2 regions of the Leptolyngbya sp. ST-U4 genome follow, and region 2 is predicted to be linked to the other one. Evidence: predicted binding sites of a transcription regulator. Region 2 holds the regulator's gene; the other holds the start of a gene.
What was found. Region 2 encodes NtcA, which controls nitrogen genes in cyanobacteria. Its sites were predicted from a motif close to TTTGTANNNNNNNNTACAAA; they were not measured.
Positions count from the first base shown of each region.

Region 1 (11,882 bases), on a different contig from region 2:
CATCAACGAAGACGGACAGGTGCAGGTTCGTCAGGGCGAGAAGCGCGAACTGTTGCCTCAAGCCGTTGAATAGTCGTTGAGTCTTGAAGGCTAACAAAAGCTAAATTGAAGGACGGTAGTTCGGTCAGGCGATCGGGCTACCGTTTTTTTATTTCTGGACTAGATATAAAGATCCTGCTGCTCAGTTGCTAGGGCATCAAACACCACTTCAAATTTGCATCCCGGATCAAGACGACGCAAAATTTTGGCGTAGCCGTCCGCATCGGAGTAGTGATAAAACCAGCCCACGTCAACTCGCCGCATCTGGGGCAAAAGGCGCACGACAGCCCACCGCTTCCGTAAGCGATCGCTATAAGTCATAATAGGTTGTCTCCTAAATTAACAATGGAGCTTGAGCCAGTGCAGAACTTCTCAGGGGACGCACTGGTTTTTAGCTATGAGCACTGTACCACACAACGTCACCTTGTATATACAAGGTTAGACCTTTAGAAGCGATCGTGCCTGTTTGAGATTTAGAGCGTTGACAATCCGGTGGCGACTGAGGGAAATTATGGCTCGGCAACGCATGACGAATAAGCGTTTAGCCGACTTGATGGGCGTTCACCCAAATGCGGTATCCCATTTAAAGAATCAGGACATCATGCCGCGCATTGGCGCAGAAACACTAGACGCACTCTGTAAGTTTTTGGACTGTACTCCGTCTGATTTGATTGAGTATGTGCCGGATGAAGAATGATGAGGGCGATCATTAGGTGATCGGGCTATAGTTTTCTGTTGGAACTTCCTGATCCAGCAACTTCTTGGGTAGCGACTCTATACATTCTTCCTGATTCACCCGCCTTTTACAGGTAAGCTTACGCAGAGCAAGCATAGGGTAAAGCCCAGAAAGATATTGAGGGATACCCTGTAGGGTCTGCGAACCTTAGATTAGAAATGGCAAGTATTTTAGCGGATGGGTATGATTTTATAAGTTGAGAGGTTAAGCATATTGGTAGGCTAAGTTGATAATGGAGCCCTCAAACCGGATAAAAATAATTTCAGAAATTGCGCGTAGCCTAGACTCTGAAGAGTATTCGTTAATAGATTTAATACTCCGACAATTTGGGCTTCCTTGGGCAGACCAATGGAATGGGGACAAAACCAGCTACGTTATTGAAATGATTGAAGGAGGGGATGATCAAACCCTATTGAGTTTGGCATCTCATCTCGGAATTAACTCCGTAAATAATCCTGGCGTAACAAAGTTTACCCGTGCTGAGATAAAAGACCTTTTACAGAACATTAATCAGCAAAAAGCTGTGATGATTAATGTTGCCACTGGCGGTTCACGTATCCAAGAAGTAAATGAGGAATACAAAGAAAGAAGAATTTCAGTAATGTCAAAATTACAAACGATGGGTCTTCAAGACCCTAATCCATTTTCAGATCTATGGAGTTGGTATAACAAATGGAGTGATGGGAGCTTGCCAACTTATGGATCTCGGCGAGAATATATTTCTAATTTATATCAACAACTTGTTGATAATTTAATAGTTCTACTGCAACAAGTAGAATCTCAACAGCTCCTAGAGCCTACAGGTTGGGCTAGAGTTGATCGCAATATAGACAAAATAGTAAGAGCATTAGCTAATGCTCATAATGAGGAGGATTACCAAGCAGCAGGATTACTATGTCGAGAGACAATCATATCTCTAGCGCAAGCAGTATATGACCCAGAGAAGTATTCCTCTTTAGATGGGGTGGCTCCAAGTGAAACTGATGCAAAAAGAATGCTTGAAAGCTATATTGCTGTTGAATTAGCTGGCGGTTCAAAAGAGGCTTTACGGAAGTATGTTAAGGATGCTTATCAATTAGCTGTTACCCTTCAACACAAACGGAATGCAACTTTCCGAGAGGCGGCTCTCTGTGTAGAAGCTACTCGTTCGCTTGTAAACTCCATTGCAATTATTTCTGGGCAGAGAGAGCTATAGTGCAGGCTAATAACCCCGGTGCGGCAGGTTGATCAAAGCCGCTTGTGGTGTTGCAAAAGTTGTCGCAACAGCTGACTGGGAACGCTACTTAGCGGGAGGAAGCAATCGCCCTCATTCCCCTTGAGCCAGCCTAACCTCGAACCTGCCAGCATTCTATCTGTTACCATCAGAACAAAGTTAACCCAAGTGTTACCAACGCCTTTAGCGATCGAGCCATCATTTATCCAGAGATTGTAATAAAGGAATGAGTTTCGATTTCTCAACTACATAAACTTTTTGGACTTTGTTCGATCGAATTGAAACTTCTGCATTTGAGAAAGCGACGATCGCAGTTACATAACCCAGGTTCTTTTTCTTCCTAACCTGCAAAGCCTGCTTCGTCGCCTGCGTCAGGAAATCCTTCTCGAACGGGTAAGTCATTTTTCCCATCTGACGCTGGAGCTGTTTTCCGTCCGTGATGACTGTGCCGCGATGCGATTTGACATCAATGACAAAAGCTTTTTTTTGAGGAGAAATGCAAACGATGTCAGCATCTCCTAGTCGATTTCCTAAATGCATTCCGTACTCAATCTGCCAGCCTGCCTGCTGGAGTGGAAGCATCGCTTGAGCCATGTCTTCCTCACCTTTAGCCCCCTGGTCAGCATGATTAGCACGCTTCCACAGATAGATTCCGTTTGCCATTGAGCCTATCGCGATCACAATAAGGAGAGCGTAAAGGGCTGGTGGCAGATTTAGCGAGGGCTGAGTTTGAGTAGGATTCAGAGCGGACATCTGTTTCAGGAAATTTTCGAAAAGCCTCTCCAGAAGAAATGGAAAGGCAATGGCTAAAGCGGCTGAGGAAAAGGAAGCGATCGCCTTAATCCTTCTTCTGATTGCAAGCTGGCGGACATTTTGTCCAGCTCCTCGTTGAGATTGCGGCATTGGATTGGCATTGAGTGAAACTGATATAGAGTGCCCAGTATGAATGAGCAATTGCCGCAGTTTATTTCAGGTGTAGTCGATCGCCTACAGTCGATTCCAGGGCTTTTTTGATGGTTTCACGTTTCTCACAACAAGTCTTTCGGCAGAGGTTTATACAAACTGTAGCAAGTAGCTTGCGATAAGCTGTATCCCAAAAATGGGATCGTGATTCGCTTGGAGATTAATAATGGCAACCCTCACGCTTTACGGAACTCCGATTAGTGTTTATGTTCGTGCGGTTCGGCTTTTGCTGGAAGAGGCAGGCGCGAACTATGACCTGAAGGAAGTCGGAATTTTTGACGGTCAAAACACTGCGGCTGAATACCTGGCGAAAAATCCTTTTGGTAAAGTTCCAACACTCGATATAGACGGAACTGCGCTGTACGAAACAGTCGCGATCAATGAATATCTCGATGAAGCTGTCGCGAACGGCAAATTTAGCCCGTCTGATCTTCTCCAGAAGGCGAAAATGCGGCAAATCATGGCGATTGTGGATAGCTATTTGTATGGACCAACTATTCGATCGATCGTCATTCAGCGGGTCATTGTGCCAAGTCAGGGCGGCAAAACGGATGAGGAGGTGGTGAAAGGGGGAATCGATCCTGCGAAGAAAGCAATGGAGGCGATCGAATCAATTGCGATTTGTAGCCCCTATCTCATGGGTAGTGAACTCACTTTGGCTGATTTTCACCTGATCCCAGTTTTCGTTTATTTTGCGAACACGCCTGAATTTGATACAGTGACGGCTCAGACTCCGAAGCTGAAGGACTGGTGGCAGAAGGTTAGTCAGCTTCCGTTAGTGCAGAAGGTTTGTGGATAGGTCTGAAAGGTTTTGCAGCCCCCTAAATCCTCTAATTTCGAGCGACTTTGAACCTTAAAGAAGGTTTGCGATCGCGTCTGATGATTCTTAACCTTGCTGTAAGCAACAGTCGATCGAATCAGAGATACCGTAGTAGGGAAAGGGCATTCTGCTGATTTCAAAGTCCCGCATTTATGGGGGATTTAGGGGGCAGTGCAGGAGCCCTGAGACTTCTCAAATATCCTCTAATCAGGCTCAAACCTGGCACATTTCCGATTCTCAAATCTATGTCGATCGTTTTGACGCACCGCATTTCTAAAGAGTCTCAGGCTATTTCTTCTTCTGTCCCTCAATTAATGTTGAGCTTAACTGCGGAAGAGCGAACGCGATCGCGCTACTATTTCCAAACTCTAGAAGGCGAAGGCGTTTATCTGCGGCTCGCTAGAGGAACGGTGCTGCAAAACGGGGATCTGCTTTACTCTGAAGACGGTGAGACGATCGTGCAGGTTATTGCAAAGCCCGAGCCCGTGATGACCGTGCGGGCGCATACGCCTCTAGAACTGCTGCGGGCTGCTTATCATCTGGGAAATCGACACATCGCGCTTGAGGTGACGGAAACTTATCTACGTCTTGCCCCTGATCCCGTCCTCAAAGATTTGATTCAGCGTATGGGGCTGCATATCACCGAGGAAGTCGTTCCCTTTCAGCCTGAGGCAGGCGCATATACTCAAGAGTCTGGACATCACGCTGCCCATCACACTCATCAGGCTGCTCATTCCCACTGATTTTGCTTTTTTCCTTCCCCTCTTGCTTCAACACTCATGTTCACCCATTCATCTCAACCTTTGCTGCGATTGTTGCAGCTTGTGAGTCCTGCTTTGCCTGTAGGCGCATTTAGCTATTCTGAAGGGCTAGAAACGCTGGTGCAGGCTGAAAAAATTACAGGAGCAGCGACGCTTCAACCGTGGCTCATGCAGGAATTGCAGTATGGCGCGGTGCGGGTAGAAAGTGCAGTGCTTTATCAAATGTATGAATGCGCGAAACAGCAGGATCTCCAGCAGCTCAACAACTGGAATCAGTGGCTTTCTGCGTTTCGGGAAACGGAAGAATTGCGCGAACAAAGCTGGCAGATGGGACGATCGCTTGCACGCTTGCTGATCGACCTTGATCCTCAATTCCGGGAAGTTTTAGCTGAAATCAAAGAACCCCATCACTTTGTAACTGCCTTTTCGATCGCCGCTGTCCACTGGCAAATTGATGCCTTTTCTGCTGTATTGGGCTACCTCCAAAGCTGGAGCGCAAATCTAGTCAATGCTGGAGTTCGGCTCATTCCGCTCGGACAAACGCAGGGACAAAAGCTGTTGCTTGATTTGTATCCAGCAATTGAATCGACCGCTCAAGACGTTATCCAAAGTTCAGCAGATTCTCTGTTCTGCTGTAGCTGGGGCTTAGCGATCGCCAGTATGAATCACGAAACGCTATATTCTCGTCTTTTTCGCAGCTAGGCGAAGCTGAGCAGTTTTGAGAATGAGAACTGTTTTTTCTGCTGCGATCGAGATACTTCCTCAGTTAGACGCTTTGCGTTTATTTTCTGTCTAGAGTCTCTTCTATCAGAGACAAAGACTTGGCTAGGGAAAGTATCGAAAATATGAATCAAATCTGGTTTGCGATCGGCTGTTTGGGGATGGCACTGGGAGCATTGATCTTTGGCTTCGGCGCACACAATGCCCAGAATGAGCGATGGCGTATTCTTTTTACTCTTAACTTTTTTATTGCGGCGATCGCTTCCGTCCTGTATCTTGCAATGTGGACAGGGCATGGTCAGAGCATTGTCTACGATCGTCCCACCTATTGGGTGAGATACGTCACCTGGATTCTCTCAACTCCATTGCAAATTCTTACGGTTACTTATCTGGGCGGAACCAGTTTGGCATTCACAGGTGCAGTGGTTGGCGCAGATATTTTGATGATTGCCACGGGCTTTGTGGCCACAATGTCACCCAAACCTATCAGCTATATCTGGTACATCGTGAGCTGTGGATTTTTTATCGGCATGTTCTACATGCTGTTTAATCAATATCGATCGCAGGCAAATGCAAAACATCCTCGATCGCGTCGTGTTTTCACTAAACTCATCACCGTACATCTGATCCTGTGGCTAATCTACCCCGTGATCTGGATCTTGGGCGGAACAGGATTCAATTTAATCAGCAGCACGGTGGAAACTGCTTCCTACACCATTCTTGATCTGGTTGCCAAAGTTGGTTTTGGCTTCCTCGCACTTAATTCATTTAAGCAGCTCGACCAGGCAGGCGAAGCACCACGACTGGAGCGCGTTCTCTCCTAGCGACTGCAACGGGTAGCCATCTTTATAATTTCAAGCTTTAAGAAAAGGTGAACTCAGGTTCATCCTTTTTGCTTTTAAGGCATCAGCACATACACCGTGTTGCCTGGCTGGAGCAGTTGCCATTGATTAACTGCACTACGTTCAACACATCCATGCTTTTTAAGCAAGGACTGTTCTGCATTGTTTGATTGGCTTGTTCTCGGTGTCTCAAGCTGAGATGGACGCGAAGCAGTTTCGTACCAGAGCGAAAGATGAAGATAAGCTAATGTTTCCATAATTCCTCGTCCCAAAGGGGCAATATCAGCAGTAAAGCAGTAAATCCGAGTTAGGAGCTAGCTTCCCGGATACGGTTCTTCAAGCGTCACTTCCCTTAGACAAGAAAAATGCAGTTTTTTCTCCTCAAATCTGAGAAAATTTTTCCAGAAGGGTGGACACTTGCCCAATTGACCCGTCTTCTTTAAGCTGTACTGCTGAAGTTGGACTTCGCTTCGATCGTCCCGCTGGGGAAACTGCTTCGATCGCAAGATTTAAGCAAAAGAAACTCAGGAAGAGTTTAAGGAAATCACAATGCACACGCTGCGAGTTGGAATTGCTGGACCGGTTGGCTCAGGAAAAACTGCCCTGGTAGACGCGCTTTGTAAGCTGTTGCGAGAACAATACAGTATCGCCGTCGTCACCAACGATATTTACACTCAGGAAGATGCTCAATTTCTGGTGCGAAGTGAGGCACTGGAGCGCGATCGAATTGTGGGCGTTGAAACAGGGGGCTGTCCCCATACGGCAATTCGAGAAGATGCGTCGATTAATCTAGTGGCGATCGAGCAGCTTGAACGACAGTTTCGTCATCTAGATCTCATCTTCGTAGAAAGTGGCGGCGACAACCTGGCTTCCACTTTTAGCCCAGAGTTAGTCGATTTAACGATTTATGTGATCGACGTAGCAGCAGGGGACAAGATTCCTCGTAAGGGAGGTCCCGGCATCACGAAGTCAGATTTGCTAGTGATTAACAAAATCGATCTTGCACCGCTCGTTGGCGCAGACCTGGGCATAATGGAGCGCGATGCCCGCAAGATGCGAGGCGACAAGCCGTTTGTCTTTACCAATATCAAAGCAAGGCAGGGACTTGAAAGCGTAATCAATCTTATTGAGCTGCACTTGGGTAAAGCTGTCGCATAACGAACTGATTTTCGCGAGGCTTACAGCGTTTTTCACTCATGTAAGGTATGGGGAGCACAGCCCTCACACCCCATTTTTTGTACTTCAATCGCCTGGATAAGGCTGTATAGACTCAAGCAAACCGAAGAAAAGCAACTTCGGCAAGTGGAAGGATAAAATCCCCAACGCGAAACAAAATAAAACTTAAGAAACAATTAAAAGTTGTTGAAAAACGTGAGGGGAGGACAGACTAAGCATTGCCCTACCCTTTGCCTTGTCAGCAGTCTACGCCTGGTATTGGCTGAACTATCACAATCCACCAAGTTTGTTATTTGAACGCAAAGGACTTTTGCGACGGATATCAAATGGCTAAGGAGTAAAATTATGTATCCCTTGATACAAATTATTATCTCTCTAAAGACATAACATCACAAACTATTGGAGTTTCTTGTGATGTCTCTCTGTGGTGTTTTGTTCCTGAAGTAGGAAGTGGTGAATTCATGTCAAGGCAATTTGGTCGGCGTAAATTTCTGGTCTATGGTTCTGCTGCGCTGGGAACCAGCATTTTGCTCAAATCCTGTGCAAACTCTGGCACGACGACTTCTTCAACAGCAGAGTCTCCCGCAGCAACCACCGCAGCATCTCCCGCAGCTGCCAGTGGAGACACAATCAAGGTTGGTATTCTGCACTCGCTGAGCGGCACGATGGCAATCAGCGAAAAGAGCGTGGTTGATTCCACGCAATTGGCGATCGAGCAAATCAATTCAAGCGGCGGCGTATTGGGCAAACAAATTCAGCCCGTCCTGGAAGATGGAGCTTCTGACTGGCCCACCTTTGCTGAAAAAGCCCGCAAGCTGATCGAAGAAGATCAGGTCGTGGCAATCTTTGGCTGCTGGACTTCTGCAAGCCGCAAAGCAGTTCTGCCCGTGTTTGAGCAGAAGGATCACATGCTGTTCTATCCGGTTCAGTATGAAGGGCAGGAGTGTTCCAAGAATATCTTCTACACCGGAGCCGCACCCAACCAGCAAATTGAGCCTTCGGTAGACTGGCTGTTGCAGAACAAAGGCAAGGACTTCTACCTGGTCGGCTCGGACTATGTGTTCCCGCGTACTGCAAACACCATTATCAAGGCTCAGCTTCAGGCGAAGGGCGGCAGAACGGTGGGTGAAGACTACCTCCCCCTTGGCAACACTGAAGTTGCACCGATTATTACTAAAATTCGCACAGCCCTTCCAAACGGCGGCGTAATCTACAACACGTTAAACGGCGACAGCAACGTTGCCTTCTTTAAGCAGCTTCAGGGTGCAGGCTTGACGGCAGACAAGTATCCGGTCATGTCAGTCAGTATTGCAGAGGAAGAAGTGAAGGCGATCGGCACAGATTTCCTCAAGGGACAGTTCGCTGCATGGAACTATTTCATGACCGTTGACAGCCCTGAGAACAAAGCATACGTAGATGCGTTTAAGGCGAAATTTGGCGGCGATCGCGTGACCAATGACCCTATGGAAGCAGGCTATATCTCGGTCAACTTGTGGAAGCAAGCGGTTGAGAAGGCAGGCTCCGCCGGAACTGCCACCGATCTCAAAGCCATCCGGGCTGCCGTAATTGGACAGGAAATGGATGCGCCAGAGGGTCCGGTGAAGATGTTTCCCAACCACCACATCTCAAAGACGGTTCGCATCGGTGAAGTGCGCGATGACGGCTTGTTTGAAATCGTTTTCTCGACGCCGAAGCCTGTTGATCCCGTACCCTGGAACCAGTTTGTGGCTGAGACCAAGGGCTTTACCTGCGACTGGACGAGAACGGATATTGATAATCCTGGCAAGTTCAAGGCAAGCTAAATTTCCTCTAGCTCGAAGTTAGCTTCAAGCGCAAAACTCCAGCATGGACTTAGACGGCAGACCTGCGGCTTCGATCGAGGTTTTCTGTCTAGTCCATCATTGGCTGTTCAATGCTTGTTTCTATTCAATGCTTGTCTGTTCAATGTCTGCTCGATTCCATCTCTATTTAATTTCATATACGTTCCTTGTCCGCTCGACCCGGAGGTAAGCACTTGTTTACAGGAATTCTTGACGGACTGTTCAGCGGTCTTAGTATTGGCTCTATCTTGCTGCTGGCATCGCTGGGACTGGCGATCGTCTTTGGCTTGATGGGCGTAATTAATATGGCGCATGGCGAACTGATGATGCTGGGTGCCTATACCACTTATGTCGTGCAAAACGGCTTCAAGACATTAGGCGAGCCCTGGCAAGGCGGCTATATTTTTGTTGCCCTGATCATGGCATTTCTGGTGGCGGCCTTGGTGGGGCTATTGCTGGAGCGAGGTGTAATTCGCTTTCTCTACGGGCGACCACTCGAAACCCTGCTGGCAACCTGGGGTGTGAGTTTGATTTTGCAGCAGTTTGTCCGTAGCGTGAACTGGGTAATGATTGTGGGTCTGCTGCTGTTTTCGCTGCTGTTTTTTGGCGGACTCTGGCTCTTGAAGCGACGACCTGATTTTCAACGGATTCGGACTGGGGCGATCGCGATTCTGCTTCCTCTCGCGCTTGGCATTACTGGAGCAGTTGGATCACTGCTGAGTCAAACTTACCAGCTCGCCATAACCAAACCTTGGTTTGGAGCGCAAAACGTAGATGTAACGGCTCCCAAATGGCTGCTCGGCGGTTTACCTATCGGTAACTACCAGCTTCCCTACACGCGCATGTTCATTATGGCGCTGACGATCGTTTGCGTGCTTGGCATTTACTGGTTCTTGCAAAAAACGCCCTGGGGTCTACGAATTCGATCGGTGACCCAAAATCGCAACATGAGTGCTTGTCTGGGAATTCCAACCCAAAAGGTTGATGCGCTCACATTTGCACTGGGATCTGGTTTGGCTGGAATTGCGGGCTGTGCAGTCAGCTTACTGGGATCAGTCGGTCCGAACACCGGACAAAACTATATTGTGAACACCTTTATGGTGGTGGTGGTAGGTGGCGTTGGCAAATTGGTAGGGACGATCGCAGGTGCGCTAGTGCTGGGCGTTTTAGACTATGTGCTGGGTTCAGGGGTGCTGGCAATGCTGCTCACGCCTGTCAAACCTCTGTCAGACTTCTTCACCTTCTTTGCAACGACCAGCATGGCAAAAGTAATGGTCTTTTTCCTGATCGTCGTTTTCTTGCAATACCGTCCTGCTGGTTTGTTTCCGCAGAAGGGACGCACGGTGGACGCTTAACTGACCTTCAAGGGAGCATTGGGAGAATAAAATGACGGCACAGGCGATTGAACAACACAAAATTGATTGGACAAAACGGCGATCGCTTTTAATCGAAGCCGGAATCGTAGCAGTCGTCGTGCTGCTGCTGATCTTCCTAGTTCCGGCGGTTTTGTCCGTTTTTCGTTTGAGTTTGATGGGGCGTTTCCTTGCACTGGCGATTGTCGCGCTGGGCATCGATCTAATTTGGGGATTCACGGGATTGCTCAGTTTGGGGCATGGCGTATTCTTTACGCTCGGCGGCTACGCGCTGGCAATGCACTTAAAGCTGCAAATTCCACCCACGGCAAGCAGCCCGCTTCCTGAATTCATGTCCCTTTATGGCGTGACCGAGTTGCCCTGGTTCTGGAAACCCTTTTATTCATTCGGCTTTACTGCCTTAGCAGTGGTAGTTATTCCGGGTATCCTGGCAGCAATTCTGGGCTACCTCTTCTTTCGCAATCGGATTCGCGGAGTCTACTTCTCGATTCTGACGCAGGCAATGACCATTATCTTTTTCAACTTCTTCAATGGTCAGCAAAAACTATTTAACGGCACAAATGGTCTAACCGATTTTCAAACCTTTCTAGGTGCAAAGGTCAATGCGCCGGAAACTCGGTATACCTTCTATATTCTCACTATCCTCTTCCTGGTAATTGCCTACGCTCTCTGTCGCTGGCTAACGAGTGGCAGATTTGGACGAATGCTAATAGCAATCCGCGATGATGAAAGCCGTGCCCGATTTACAGGCTACAATCCTACAACCTTCAAGCTTCTGGTCTTTGTGATCTCGGCGATGCTAGCAGGGGTTGCAGGAGCGTTTTACACGCTACAAAGCGAGATTGTTTCACCCAACTCGATGAATATTGCTTTTTCGATCGAAATGGTGATTTGGGTTGCAGTCGGGGGGCGTGCCACGCTAATTGGGGCAATCTTGGGGGCGATCGTCGTTAACTTCGCTAAAAGTCTTCTCAGTGAGCGGTTCCCCGATATCTGGCTATTCTTTCAGGGCGGCTTGTTCCTGATTGTGGTAATGGTTCTCCCGAATGGTGTCGTCGGTTGGATACGCACCGAAGGCATGAATCTATTTCGTCAGTGGTTCGGTCAGCACAAACGTTCCGTAACATATCCCAGCTTGGAGCAAGATCCAGAGGTTGAACATGAACGCCAAAATTTTGGAGATTGAAAACTTGACGGTAAGCTTTGACGGCTTCAAGGCTCTCAACCGCCTCAACTTTTCAATGGATACAGGTGAACTGCGCGTCATCATTGGTCCAAATGGGGCAGGTAAAACTACTTTCCTCGACATCATCACAGGGAAGGTAAAGCCAACTGAGGGGCAGGTTCGATTCAAAGGGCGAAATCTGCGATCGTATTCCGAACACCAGATTGCCCGGTTGGGAGTAGGAAGAAAGTTCC
Region 1 is NZ_JAMPKZ010000023.1:51,239-63,120, forward strand. It holds gene NDA02_RS22185 (ATP-dependent Clp protease ATP-binding subunit) at 1-73, shown strand, start outside; gene NDA02_RS22190 (hypothetical protein) at 160-360, opposite strand; gene NDA02_RS22195 (helix-turn-helix domain-containing protein) at 521-736, shown strand; gene NDA02_RS22200 (hypothetical protein) at 1,008-1,970, shown strand; gene NDA02_RS22205 (nuclease-related domain-containing protein) at 2,187-2,891, opposite strand; gene NDA02_RS22210 (glutathione S-transferase family protein) at 3,118-3,750, shown strand; gene ureE (urease accessory protein UreE) at 4,017-4,514, shown strand; gene NDA02_RS22220 (urease accessory protein UreF) at 4,551-5,234, shown strand; gene NDA02_RS22225 (microbial rhodopsin family protein) at 5,378-6,076, shown strand; gene NDA02_RS22230 (hypothetical protein) at 6,151-6,351, opposite strand; gene ureG (urease accessory protein UreG) at 6,644-7,252, shown strand; gene urtA (urea ABC transporter substrate-binding protein) at 7,732-9,072, shown strand; gene urtB (urea ABC transporter permease subunit UrtB) at 9,285-10,445, shown strand; gene urtC (urea ABC transporter permease subunit UrtC) at 10,477-11,649, shown strand; gene urtD (urea ABC transporter ATP-binding protein UrtD) at 11,624-11,882, shown strand, end outside.
Region 1: a site for NtcA is predicted at 7,615-7,634, ahead of urtA (urea ABC transporter substrate-binding protein). Genes of this name have one in related genera too.

Region 2 (11,882 bases):
TTAGCTGGCTCTACATTATCGGCGATGTGATTTTGGTGGTGATGGCAACAATGCTGTTGCTTGCTTTCTGGGGTGGGCGGTTCTCGTTATCCTGGCGGTGTATTGCGGCGGCGGCTCTCTGCTTCTATATTGCAGACATCTGGTTTAACTATGCGGTGACCTATATTCCTGGGTATGAAACAGGGGCATTACCCGAAGTGTTCTGGGTTTTTAGCGGCTGCTTGTTTGCGATCGGGGCTGCTTTAGAATATGACCTATCGACTCGACGACAAACCCGACGACGACGCAGCTAAAATGAAAGACGCATCTCATTTTGGGTGAGAAAACCTGGCATGGCTCCGAAGAAACTGTCTGAATCTGACAAGCAGGATATTCTAAACCGCTATCGTCAATCCGAGGAGACGGCTGCGAGTTTGGCAACTCATTATGGGGTAAGTACCAGTACGGTGAGCCGTCTACTCAAGCAAAGCATTCCAGAACAGGAATATGAAGTTCTGGTGCAGCAAAAGCGATCGGGAGCCAGAACACTGGACACTAATGATTTGCCAGACCTGGAGGCAATCAGTGCCGCATTAGCCGTTGTGCTGAAAGCTGATCGTGCTGCACAAGACAAACCTGCAGAAGATTCCGCAGAAGCAGCAGAAACCCCAAAACCCGCGATTGAAATGCCTCGCCAGCGCAAGCGATCGCACTCGACTCTGACAGAGTCCGCTTCGGTGTCTATGCCAATTGTCGAAGCCCAGCTCGAGGTTCCGCTCACAATTCAGCAGGAACCAGAGTTCGACGACGAAGCTGAAGAAGCGGCAGTTATCCCGTCTGACGGTAGCCTGACGAGCCGACCGCTCAGTCCTGATACGCTCGACGAAGAGCTAGAAGACGACCTCGATGATGAGGACGATGACCTCGACGATCTCGATGATGACCTTGATGACGAAGACGACGATGAAGACGATGATCTGAGCGGTGATGTGCCGATCGAGATGGTTCACGTCCAGGGCAAGGGCATGGTAAATGTGTTGCCGCTCTCCGAGGCCCAGATTCCCCGCACTTGCTATGTAGTGGTCGATCGCTCCGCAGAGCTGATTACTCGTCCGCTCAAAGACTTTGCTGAGCTGGGACAAATTCCACCCGGAGAAGTTCAGGAGAAAACTCTACCTATTTTCGATAATCATCGCGTGGCGAAGCGGTTTCTCCGTCGAATGCAGCGTATTGTCAAAGTTCCAGACGGTCGAATGTTTCAAAAAGTGACCCCCTACCTTCAGGCAAAAGGCATTACGCGCCTGCTCATCGACGGGCAAATTTACTCAATCTAGTCTGTCCTACCCGCTCACTACTCACCCACCTACCGCTTCTCTAATCCCTGCCTCCCAACGGTAGAAAGAGGGCGGTCCCTGCCATGCCCAGAACAACGCTAAACGCCAGCACTAGTCCGATCGGAATTTGGATCGACTGAAAGCCCAAAAACTGAAAGGCGATCGGGGCTGCGTTTTGAATTGCAACAATCGCGATCACGCCAATCCAAACGGCGGTCAGCAGGGGAATCAGAACTTTTGCCATCGGGGCTCCAGAGAGTTATCAAGGGGGTCAGGGCGCAGAGCAGACATCGGTTAGACAGACCACCAGAACAGACTGAATCTTCGCATCCGGGCGAAAATTTCCGGTTTCATTGTATTCGCTGCTTGCAGCAGGATAAACTCCCGCAGTCTGCTGGTTGCCGTTCCCGGTCGCGAAGGAAATGTTGGGGACAGGCTGTCGCTCAAAGCGGGCATACTCTCTTGCTTCATTCTGCGTATTGTAAGACAGAGTTACTTTCCCATATGCCTGCTCTGCCTGGGCAATCGACGTTCCGGCTCCTACCCCTTCTGCGGTGCGGTATTTGGGATTGCGGGTGAGAATGCCCTGAATCAAATCGCTGTCCTTTAACGGTTGCTTTGCCAGATGCAGCAAGTAGAACTGCACCTCGCCGCCCTGGCTCACCTCGATCGCATCAAAATCCACCATAAACGGCGACTTTTCTGTAAACGTTGCGGTTGCTCCCAAGGTTTGCTTCAGTTCGCCCAGCCTGATTCCTAATTGAGCTGCCCCAACCCCTTTGTCAGAAATCGTTGTATTTTGAACCTCTCCGGTAGGAGCTACATCCGGGCTGGCACTGGCTGAAGGAGTTTCAGTTTGGGGAGAAGCAGCGATCGAAGGACTGGAATCGGGAGAGGCAGTAATCGATTGATTGCCAGAGCCATTACAGCTTGACACGAGCAGAACGGTGCTCAGCAGCACAAAGCCAAAGTTGAGCGGAGCAGAGCGGAAAGGCATAGGAATTCGAGACATTATCACTGGGTGAAACGACGGCATAGCATCAGGAACGAGGCATTTGGGGGAAGCGGTTTGCTGAGACAGAGTTACGATCGTCTTCATCCCCTTCCCGATCGGCGACCTCCCGAAAAGAGCTGCTTTCCATTATCGTGTCTTCTTCAAATCTTTTAGCGACATATCTTCCAGCGACACGTCTTCCAGCGACAGAGCAAGCTGATAGAGATCACGGCGAGGCAAATGGGTTTGACTGGCAAGCTGACGGCTCGCTTGAGAGCGAGACATTCCCTGCCGCAGCAGCTCTTGCAATTCAGTTTTAAGGGCACTTTCAGATAAAACCCGTGTGGCGGGCTGGCCTCCGGCAATCACCAGCGTAAATTCACCGTAGGCTTCCTGAGTCTGGTAGTGCTGCTCTGCCTCTGCCAGGGTTCCCCGCCAGAATTGCTCATGCAGTTTGGTAAGTTCTCTTGCCAGCACAATTTGCCGATCGCCTCCAAACTCTTCCCGCAAATCTTTCAAAGTCTGCCGCAGTCGGTGAGGAGCCTCGTAGCACACGATCGTGCGAGTTTCGCTCTGCAATGCGATGAGCCGCGCTTGACGCTCTGTGCCTTTTGTGGGCAAAAATCCTTCGAAGACAAAGCGATCGGTGGGAAGCCCAGCTGCGCTCAGGGCAGTGACCACAGCAGAAGCTCCCGGAATCGGTACGGCAGGGATTCCTTGCTCGATACAGGCTTTTACCAGCTCATAGCCGGGATCGGAAATGCCTGGCATTCCGGCATCGGTCACAAGCGCGATCGAATTGCCCTGTTGAAGGCGACGCAGTAGCTCATCCTGACGGCTACGGCGATTGTGGTCGTGATAGCTAATCTGCGGCGTTTTGATCTGGAAGTGCTGAAGCAGCTTTCCAGTGTGACGAGTGTCTTCTGCCGCAATAAAATCAACCTGACGTAAAACTTCGATCGCCCGGAAGGTCATGTCTTCCAGATTGCCGATCGGGGTTCCTACGATGTATAACGTTGCAGACTGAATCTCCATACCAGGATCTTAACCACGGAAGGCAAAACCTTGTGGAAATTGCCTGGTAATTTTCCCGGAGAAGCTCCCTATTTCTAAAGCTGTCCTTGAAGTGTTGATAAAGCGAAACCTTCGCTGTTGCTTGCCCCTGAATCAAAGCGCATTCTGGTTTCATCAGTTGCTTTTATCAGAGCGCAAAGCTGCCGAAATTGCGGTTTAAGGGCGCGCTCACTGCTCTGGTTCAATCAATTGTTCTTTGGTTTGCCTCTTTTGGGGCGTTGTCTAGAGGCTGCTGCGCTATGTCATTCACACATTCTGAATTTGTTACCCTACTGCCGTCATTTGCATCTGAGATTCATCCTTCGGTTCAGAGCAGAACTAAGCGATCGATCGATATTCTGGGCGCAGGGGTTGGCTTAACGCTGACCGCTCTGGTTTTGATCCCGATCGCAGTAGCAATCTATATCAGCGATCCCGGCCCCATTTTTTACAGCCAGGAGCGATGCGGGTTTCGCGGACAAACGTTCCGCATCTGGAAGTTTCGCTCGATGGTGGTGAATGCCGAGAAACTTCAGCATCAGGTTCAAAATCAGGCGCAAGGCTACATCTTTAAGAACGATTGCGATCCTCGTATTACGCGAGTAGGACGATTCCTGCGGCGTACTAGCCTAGACGAGCTGCCACAATTCTGGAACGTGCTACGCGGCGAGATGAGCCTGGTTGGAACCCGCCCGCCTACGCTAAATGAAGTGAGCCGCTACAAAGCTCACCACTGGCAGCGGCTAGAGGTAAAGCCAGGTATCACGGGAGAATGGCAGGCAAATGGTCGATCAACCGTAACCGATTTTGAGGAAATCGTGAAATTAGATTTGCGCTATCAGGAACGCTGGTCGATCGCTTATGATTTAGGGCTGATTTTCAAAACTATCCAGGTTGTGCTTAATCGTCGGGGAGCCTGTTAGCCAGGAGAAGACAACGTTTCGCCAGACAACAATGCGAAGCCGTTTCCCCTTCAGCAGAATCAATGGTGATATTTAATTGGGAAATAGAGCATTAGAAAACATCCTTCACAAAACTGGCACTGCTGACCCTCGCAAATCCAATTTTGGAAGCATTGTCTTGAGCTGCTGGAGCAATATCAGTCTCAGTCAGTCGGTTTTAACAGGAACTTTTTGCCCCTATTTCGCCTTAAAATCTGACTTTTTCAGCACTTAGACCAAGATTGGGCTAGATATGTATTACTTAATACAAAAAATCCGCTCAGAGTTAAGTTTAGTAATTTAAAGTCAGAAAGCTATCACAGAAGTTCCGATATCCCATTTGGCTTAACCCTACTTGCTCCACACCAGAGTGAAGGACAGGGGGTAAAAAGTCGGTTAGAACCAATTGGGCTAGAACGAATGATCTTATTGGTAGCAGGTGGCGGTAAGATGAAATCTTCAAAGGCGGGCTGGGGGAAGGGATATGGTAGCTGCACCAAATAAGCCATTGGCAAACGTCTTTCGTCAATTAAGCGGGAGTGCTTTTCCACCTGTTGTTGAAGCCTACGATCGTGGCAAAACAATCTTCTTTCCCGGCGACCCTGCCGAGCGAGTTTACTTCCTGCAAAAAGGGGCAGTCAAACTATCTCGCGTGTATGAAGCAGGTGAGGAAATTACGGTCGCGCTTCTCCGTGAAAACAGCGTGTTTGGCGTTCTGTCGCTCATCACCGGGCAACGTGCTGATCGCTTCTATCATGCCGTTGCCTTTACGCCCGTTGAGCTGCTGTCTGTGCCGATCGAGCAAGTCGAGAAAGCCCTGAAGGAAAACCCCGATCTCTGTATGCTGATGCTGCAAGGGTTATCCTCCCGAATTCTGCAAACCGAGATGATGATCGAAACGCTGGCGCATCGCGACATGGGATCACGTCTAGTCAGCTTCCTGCTGATTCTTTGCCGCGACTTCGGCATGCCCACCACCGAGGGCATTACGATCGACCTTAAACTATCTCATCAGGCAATTGCGGAAGCGATCGGCTCAACGCGGGTCACTGTGACTCGGCTGCTCGGCGATCTGCGTCAGGATCAAATGATTTCGATCCACAAGAAAAGAATTACCGTTCACAATCCAGTCACGCTCAGCCAGCAGTTCACTTAAAGTTAGCTGTGTCGCTGTTCAAAACACCCATGCCCCCAGAAGGACAGGAAGGACAAGGGATAGAACTTTCATTTCCCAAGTAACCTCATCCTAAGCGAATGCTTCTGGAGAAGAGGAACAGGAGGCTTGCGATCGGACGCGAACAAACGTTGCCGAACGGAGAAAGCTTGCGATTCCAACAAAACCTGAGTTAGCCAAATACACTGATAACCATTCACCCCTCATCTCCCCCTCCCCCACCCAACCCACAGGGTAGAAGTAGTAATCCTCACCGCCCTTTAGAATGGACTACAGATGGTTCTATTTATTAATCTGGGTCTATGTCAGTATTAGCGACAATCTCAGTTCTCGCCCTGTTAATTGTGGTTCACGAGCTGGGGCACTTTTTGGCAGCTCGTCTGCAAGGAATTCACGTCAATCGATTTTCGATCGGCTTTGGTCCGATTTTGCTGAAGTATCAGGGTGAGCGCACCGAATACGCGCTGCGAGCGATTCCGCTGGGTGGCTTTGTTGGCTTTCCCGACGATGACCCAGATAGTACAATTCCGCCCAACGATCCAAATCTGCTGAAAAACCGTCCGGTGCTCGATCGCGCCATTGTAATTAGTGCAGGCGTGATCGCCAATCTGATTTTTGCCTATCTGGTGTTTGTGGCGCAGTTCACAACGATCGGCATTCCTGAACAGTTTGATTATCAACCAGGCGTCGTAGTTCCAGAAATCATTTCTCAACAATCTCCGGCAGCACGGGCAGGGCTTCAGGCAGGAGACATTATCCTAGAAGTCAACGATCAGCCGCTGGGAGCCTCTCAGGACGCCGTTAAATCGCTAATGGAAACGATTCGCACCAGTCCGGATCAGCCTGTTGAATTTACCGTGCAGCGAGGCGATCAACAGCTTGATCTCAGCATTACCCCTAAAGCGGGAGAAGATGGCGTCGCAAAAATCGGCGTACAGCTTGCCCCCAATATCAATGCAACTCAGTATCGCCGCCCCAATGGCGTTTTTGAGGTGCTGGGACTGGCAGCAAAGCAGTTTCAGGGAATGTTTCTTGCCACTGTGAATGGATTTATTGGTCTAATCACCAACTTCTCCTCGATGGCAGGGCAGGTCGCCGGCCCCGTCAAAATTGTGGAGCAGGGCGCGGGCTTGGTTGCAGCGAACGCGGGAAGCCTGTTTCCCTTCACGGCAATCATCAGCATCAACCTAGCGATTATCAATATTCTGCCGCTTCCGGCTCTGGATGGCGGACAGCTTGTGTTTCTGTTGCTGGAAGGACTGCGCGGTAAGCCTTTGCCCAATCGGATTCAAGAGAACGTGATGCAAACCGGGCTGGTACTGCTGCTCGGATTAGGAATCTTCCTGATCGTTCGCGATACTACTCAGCTTGCGATTTTCCAGAGACTCTTCCAGTAGTCGCAGGGCAGCATGAACGTTAGGATGAGTTGGGCGTACAAGCTTGTCCAAGGGCTACGCGAACTGCCATCACTTTTGGTATGACGGTGTAGCCATCACCTCGTTTCCTTTTCTCTACTTCCTTTGTATCGTGAGACTTCGCAGCCTTTCTGCCCGAAAACAGCAGGCGTTAGAAATTCTGGTACGTCTGAAGCGGCTTTACCCGGAAGCTCCCTGCACGCTGGACTATGAGACGCCGGTGCAGCTTATGGTTGCTACGATTCTGTCTGCCCAATGTACCGATGAGCGGGTGAATCAGGTGACGCCTGCCCTTTTTCGCCGCCTTCCTGATGCTGAGGCGTTTGCCAATGCGGATGTTGCTGAAATTGAATCTTTGGTGCGATCGACTGGTTTTTATCGAAACAAAGCCAAAAATATCCAAGCTGCCTGCCGCCTGATCATGACCCAGTTTGGGGGTGAGGTTCCGCAACGGATGGAAGACCTGCTGACCCTGCCTGGCGTTGCCCGTAAAACGGCGAATGTAGTTTTAGCTCACGCCTTTGACATCCATGCAGGAGTCACAGTCGATACCCACGTTAAACGGCTGAGCGGACGACTGGGACTCACCAAAGAAACAGATCCGCTCAAGATCGAACGAGATTTGATGAAGCTGCTGCCCCAGCCCGACTGGGAAAACTGGTCGATTCGGCTGATTTATCATGGTCGTGCAGTTTGCAATGCCCGTAATCCTGCCTGTGATGTTTGTGCGTTAGCCGATTTGTGTCCCTCAGCCGATCGCTTCAAAATCACGCCGCCTCCTTTACCTGTTGTGGGGTTTGTGCCAGAAGGACGGATTGAGGTGAGGTAGTCAAGCTCTTACAACCTGCGGTAGTATAGTAAATGCTGTCTAAATAGGAACAACGTAATTCTTTCATGGCTAAGAAAGGCATGATCGAGCGTGAGAAAAAACGCCAAAAGCTCGTGGCGAAATACGCTCAAAAGCGCGAAGAACTGCTCGAACAATTTTCAAACACAACCTCTCAGCAGGAAAAGCTGGAAATCCATCGTCAGATTCAACAGCTTCCCCGCAACAGTGCGCCTGTGCGCCTCCACAATCGCTGCTGGCTCACAGGTCGTCCGAGAGGCTACTATCGAGATTTTGGTTTGTCTCGCCACGTTTTTCGGGAAATGGCGCATCAGGGCTTGCTTCCAGGTGTGGTCAAGTCAAGCTGGTAATCACTCCCAGAGTGTTCAGCCAGCCCAATTTAACCGATTTTATTTTGAGAGGAGGGCGATCGTGAAACACCGATCGCTCTTTTGCCATTTCTCAACTTTCGCAATTTTCCCGATCCTTTGCTACGCTATTAATCCAGAAAATGCCAGTGCAGTGTAGATTACAAGCCAGAAGCCTTAGCCTGTGAGATGATGCAGCATCCGTTTGAACATGGACAAATTTTTTACAGCTCCGGTGGACATTTCACCTACCGAGTGATTGGTCCCTGCTGTCGCCTGTTCGATCGTGAAGAGTTACCCTGGCCCTGCTGTCGGCTTCAGTGGCGCAGCAAGGAACCGAGCTGGCGGCGAATTGGCAAACGGTTTGTTCCTGATCTGGCAACAAAAAGTAGTCCATCCTACTCGGTTGAGGTGCTGGGGCAGGAGTATTCGGGGCGATCGATCATCACGCTCTATCCAGTAAAGCTGTCTCCTGAACTAAAGGAATGGTGGTACTCCAAACGAATTCAAGAAGAAAATACCCCCATCGATAGCCCGAAAGTGCTGACTGTAGAACCATAGGAGAACTGCAGGATCAGTGAGGCAAAGTATTAATTCTTAAAGCTCTGGGTCTAGCATCCCACTGCGCCAAGTCATCCTACAGTTTGCTCAATTAGGACAGCCATACCCGATAGGACAACCATATCCGTCCGAACAGGCAACAAAAAACGATCGCCGTGCAGGACGATCGTTGGCATGAATCAGGTTGCTCCTATTAAAAAAAATTGAATCCCGCTTTGTCACCCAACTTCATTCTTCAAAACAGAAAAATTACGTTTAGCCCTCTATCCGTTCATCCCAGGTTCGCATTTTGCCGGGATTTAATAGTCCGGCGGGATCAACCTGCTCTTTGAACTGAAGCTGCATGGGGTCGATCGTTTTTCTGCCACCGTCTTCAATGATGAAGGTATGGGGATTGGCAATAAATGCGCCGTGCTCCTCGTGGTAGCGCATGATTTCGTTGAGGCGATCGGGTGTAGTGTAGCGCACAAGCTGTAGAGCTGCCGGAACAACCGTGCCTTTGGCACGAATAAATTCTAAGTGCATCATCACCTCATCGCCGAAGTGGTGATACATGTGCTCCACCAGCTTCAGATCTTTGTCCGCGGGGAAGATGGTTTGCAGATAGGTAATCGATGAATCGATGCTGCGGGCATGTAACGTGGTGTGGTTCCACGTGAATTCTCCTAGAACGACGCCTTTAGTGGCTTCCTGCGCGGATTTTTGATAGACGATTGTTCCGCCAAACTCTTTCACGAGTTCGCCAAAGGATTCGAGGCAGGGTTCCGCAATCATCACAAACGCAGAGTGCTGTTCTGGCGTGAGGACGTTTCGCAGGGCGGCAAAATACTGAGGAATCGGAGCCGCGAAGATGGTGATTAGCTTTTTAATCATGCCGTCGGAGTCGCCCAGGGTCTGACCGAACCGGGCTGCCGTCATGAAGTCGGGGAAGGTGACAATCAGCTCTGACCAGGGATAAGCTGCCGTCAGGGGAATTTCCAGCTCTGTGATAATGCCGTTTGTGCCCCAGGCGTGGGCCACCTTGTACACATCGTCGCCCCGCAGCTCGATCACGCGCGGACTTTCTTCCATTGTTACCACCCGCAGAGCCAGCAAGTTTCCACGATCGGCAATCAACCCGTAGGTAATCGAGCCAATACCGCCACTGCCGCCACCAATGAATCCGCCGATCGAAGCTGTTCGATAAGTAGACGGAGCCATGCGAATTTCCCAGCCTGTTTCGCGGGTTTGTTTGTCGATCGCTGCCAGTTTTGCCCCCGCTTCAACGCAGGCGATTCCCGGTTTGACCCATTTCACCGCCTGCATTTTGGTCATGTCGAGAATCACCCCGCCCCGCATCGGCACACACTGACCATAGTTCCCCGTGCCTGCGCCCCGCACCGTGAGCGGAATCTGATGCTTGACACACAGGGCAGCCACCCGCATGACTTCTGCTTCATTTGCCGGACGAATTACAATTTCTCCAACCTTATTGTTAAGCTGCGCCTGGAGCAGGGGACTGTAGGTGTAATAGTCCTTGGAAAGCTTGGCAACCTGCACCGCGTCGCGAATGACCTCAATGCCCTCTAATTCAGCTACGATCGCATTCCAATCGATCGAACGTGCTTCCGCAACCGTCATGCTGGGATTCTCCGGGAGTAACGAAAAGTGTAACTGCCTTTCCCATATTAAAAACCGAATTTTCAATAATCCGTCAATCTGGATGCAGTCCAGGCTAAATTATCTGCCGCAAAGGGTGTTGGATAGCTTGGTCGTTAGTCATAAGGCAGTAGTCATGGGTAATGGTTCTCTTGCCTGCCCTTGGGGATGACCTATCTTGTTTAACGCTGTCCCCCCTGGCTCGTATGATGGAAAACGCTATGACAGTCAACAAAGCCAACAAATTTGATTTTATCGATCGCGCCCTGGCAGAACGGGTTGAGCAGCAGCGGTTGCGATCGCTTCAGCCGCTTGTTCCGGCTGCTTCGCCCTGTGGCGAGGGGGGGATGAATAGCGTATGGGTCCGGAAGCAGGGACGACCACTGCTCAACTTCAGCGCGAACGATTATCTGGGGCTGTCAAAGCATCCGGCACTGATCCAGGCAGCGCAAGACTATACAGGACGGTACGGGACAGGCGCAACGGCATCGCGGCTTGTAGCGGGCAACTACGACATTCATCATCAGCTTGAGGAAAAACTGGCAGCTGCCTGTGGACGAGAAGCTGCTTTGCTGTTTAACTCAGGCTTTCAAGCAAATATGACCCTGCTAGGGACACTGCTGACTGCTCAATCTTGTGTGCTGTGCGATCGGCTAATTCACAGCAGTTTGATTCAAGGCATTTTGGCAAGCGGGGCGAGGTTTTATCGCTATGCCCACAATGATTTGAATCAGCTTGAAACGCTGTGCAAAAAAGTCAGCTCGCAGTCCTACGATCGGCTCATGATTGTAACTGAAACTGTTTTTAGCATGGATGGCGATCGAAGCGATGTATCTGCCTTAATTCAGCTTGCAGATCAGTACAATACGATTTTATATCTAGATGATGCTCATGCGCTTGGTGTACTGGGAGAACAGGGAATGGGATTAGCTGCATTCCAGCCAGAAATTGATCTGGTCGTAGGGACATTGGGTAAAGCCTTCGGGGCGTTCGGGGCATTCGTTGCCTGCTCAAAAAAACTGCGCGACTATTTAATTAATTACTGCCCTGGATTTATTTATACGACGGCTCTGCCGCCCGGTATAATTGGGGCGATTGATGCTGCTCTGACATTAATTCCTGATCTTGATGATGAGCGACAGCATTTAATCAATCAGTCGAAGGAATTACGCGATCGGCTGCACAAAATAGGCTATAGCACACTCAATTCTGACTCTCAGATTGTTCCGATGATGGTGGGAGAGTCTGAAAAAACATTAGAGCTTTCACGGGCTTTAGAAACAGAAGGAATTTTAGCCGTTGCGATTCGTCCACCAACGGTTCCAGAAGGGTCTGCACGGATTCGGATCGCTCTTTCGAGTCAGCATCAGCCGGAGCATCTAGAAATGCTCATTCAAGCTTTATCAGCGATACCAGCGTGAATTTGAAGAAAAGAAATGTTTATAATAATCAAGTCGTGAGATATGTCCTACCTCAGCCCCCCAAATCCCCTAATCCTGGGGAACTTTAAGACTGAAGTAATTGCCTTTCACGGGTGGGGATTCGATCGCCAATGCTGGAAGTTTTGGCAGGAACAATTCACCCAGTTGGGCTGCAAGT
Region 2 is NZ_JAMPKZ010000025.1:37,106-48,987, reverse strand. It holds gene NDA02_RS22755 (hypothetical protein) at 1-293, shown strand, start outside; gene NDA02_RS22750 (hypothetical protein) at 333-1,313, shown strand; gene NDA02_RS22745 (DUF1049 domain-containing protein) at 1,354-1,557, opposite strand; gene NDA02_RS22740 (hypothetical protein) at 1,585-2,310, opposite strand; gene rsmI (16S rRNA (cytidine(1402)-2'-O)-methyltransferase) at 2,455-3,342, opposite strand; gene NDA02_RS22730 (sugar transferase) at 3,621-4,283, shown strand; gene ntcA (global nitrogen regulator NtcA) at 4,786-5,457, shown strand; gene rseP (RIP metalloprotease RseP) at 5,778-6,872, shown strand; gene nth (endonuclease III) at 7,003-7,719, shown strand; gene rpsN (30S ribosomal protein S14) at 7,785-8,087, shown strand; gene NDA02_RS22705 (hypothetical protein) at 8,274-8,645, shown strand; gene NDA02_RS22700 (FAD-binding oxidoreductase) at 8,901-10,265, opposite strand; gene bioF (8-amino-7-oxononanoate synthase) at 10,505-11,704, shown strand; gene NDA02_RS22690 (alpha/beta hydrolase) at 11,747-11,882, shown strand, end outside.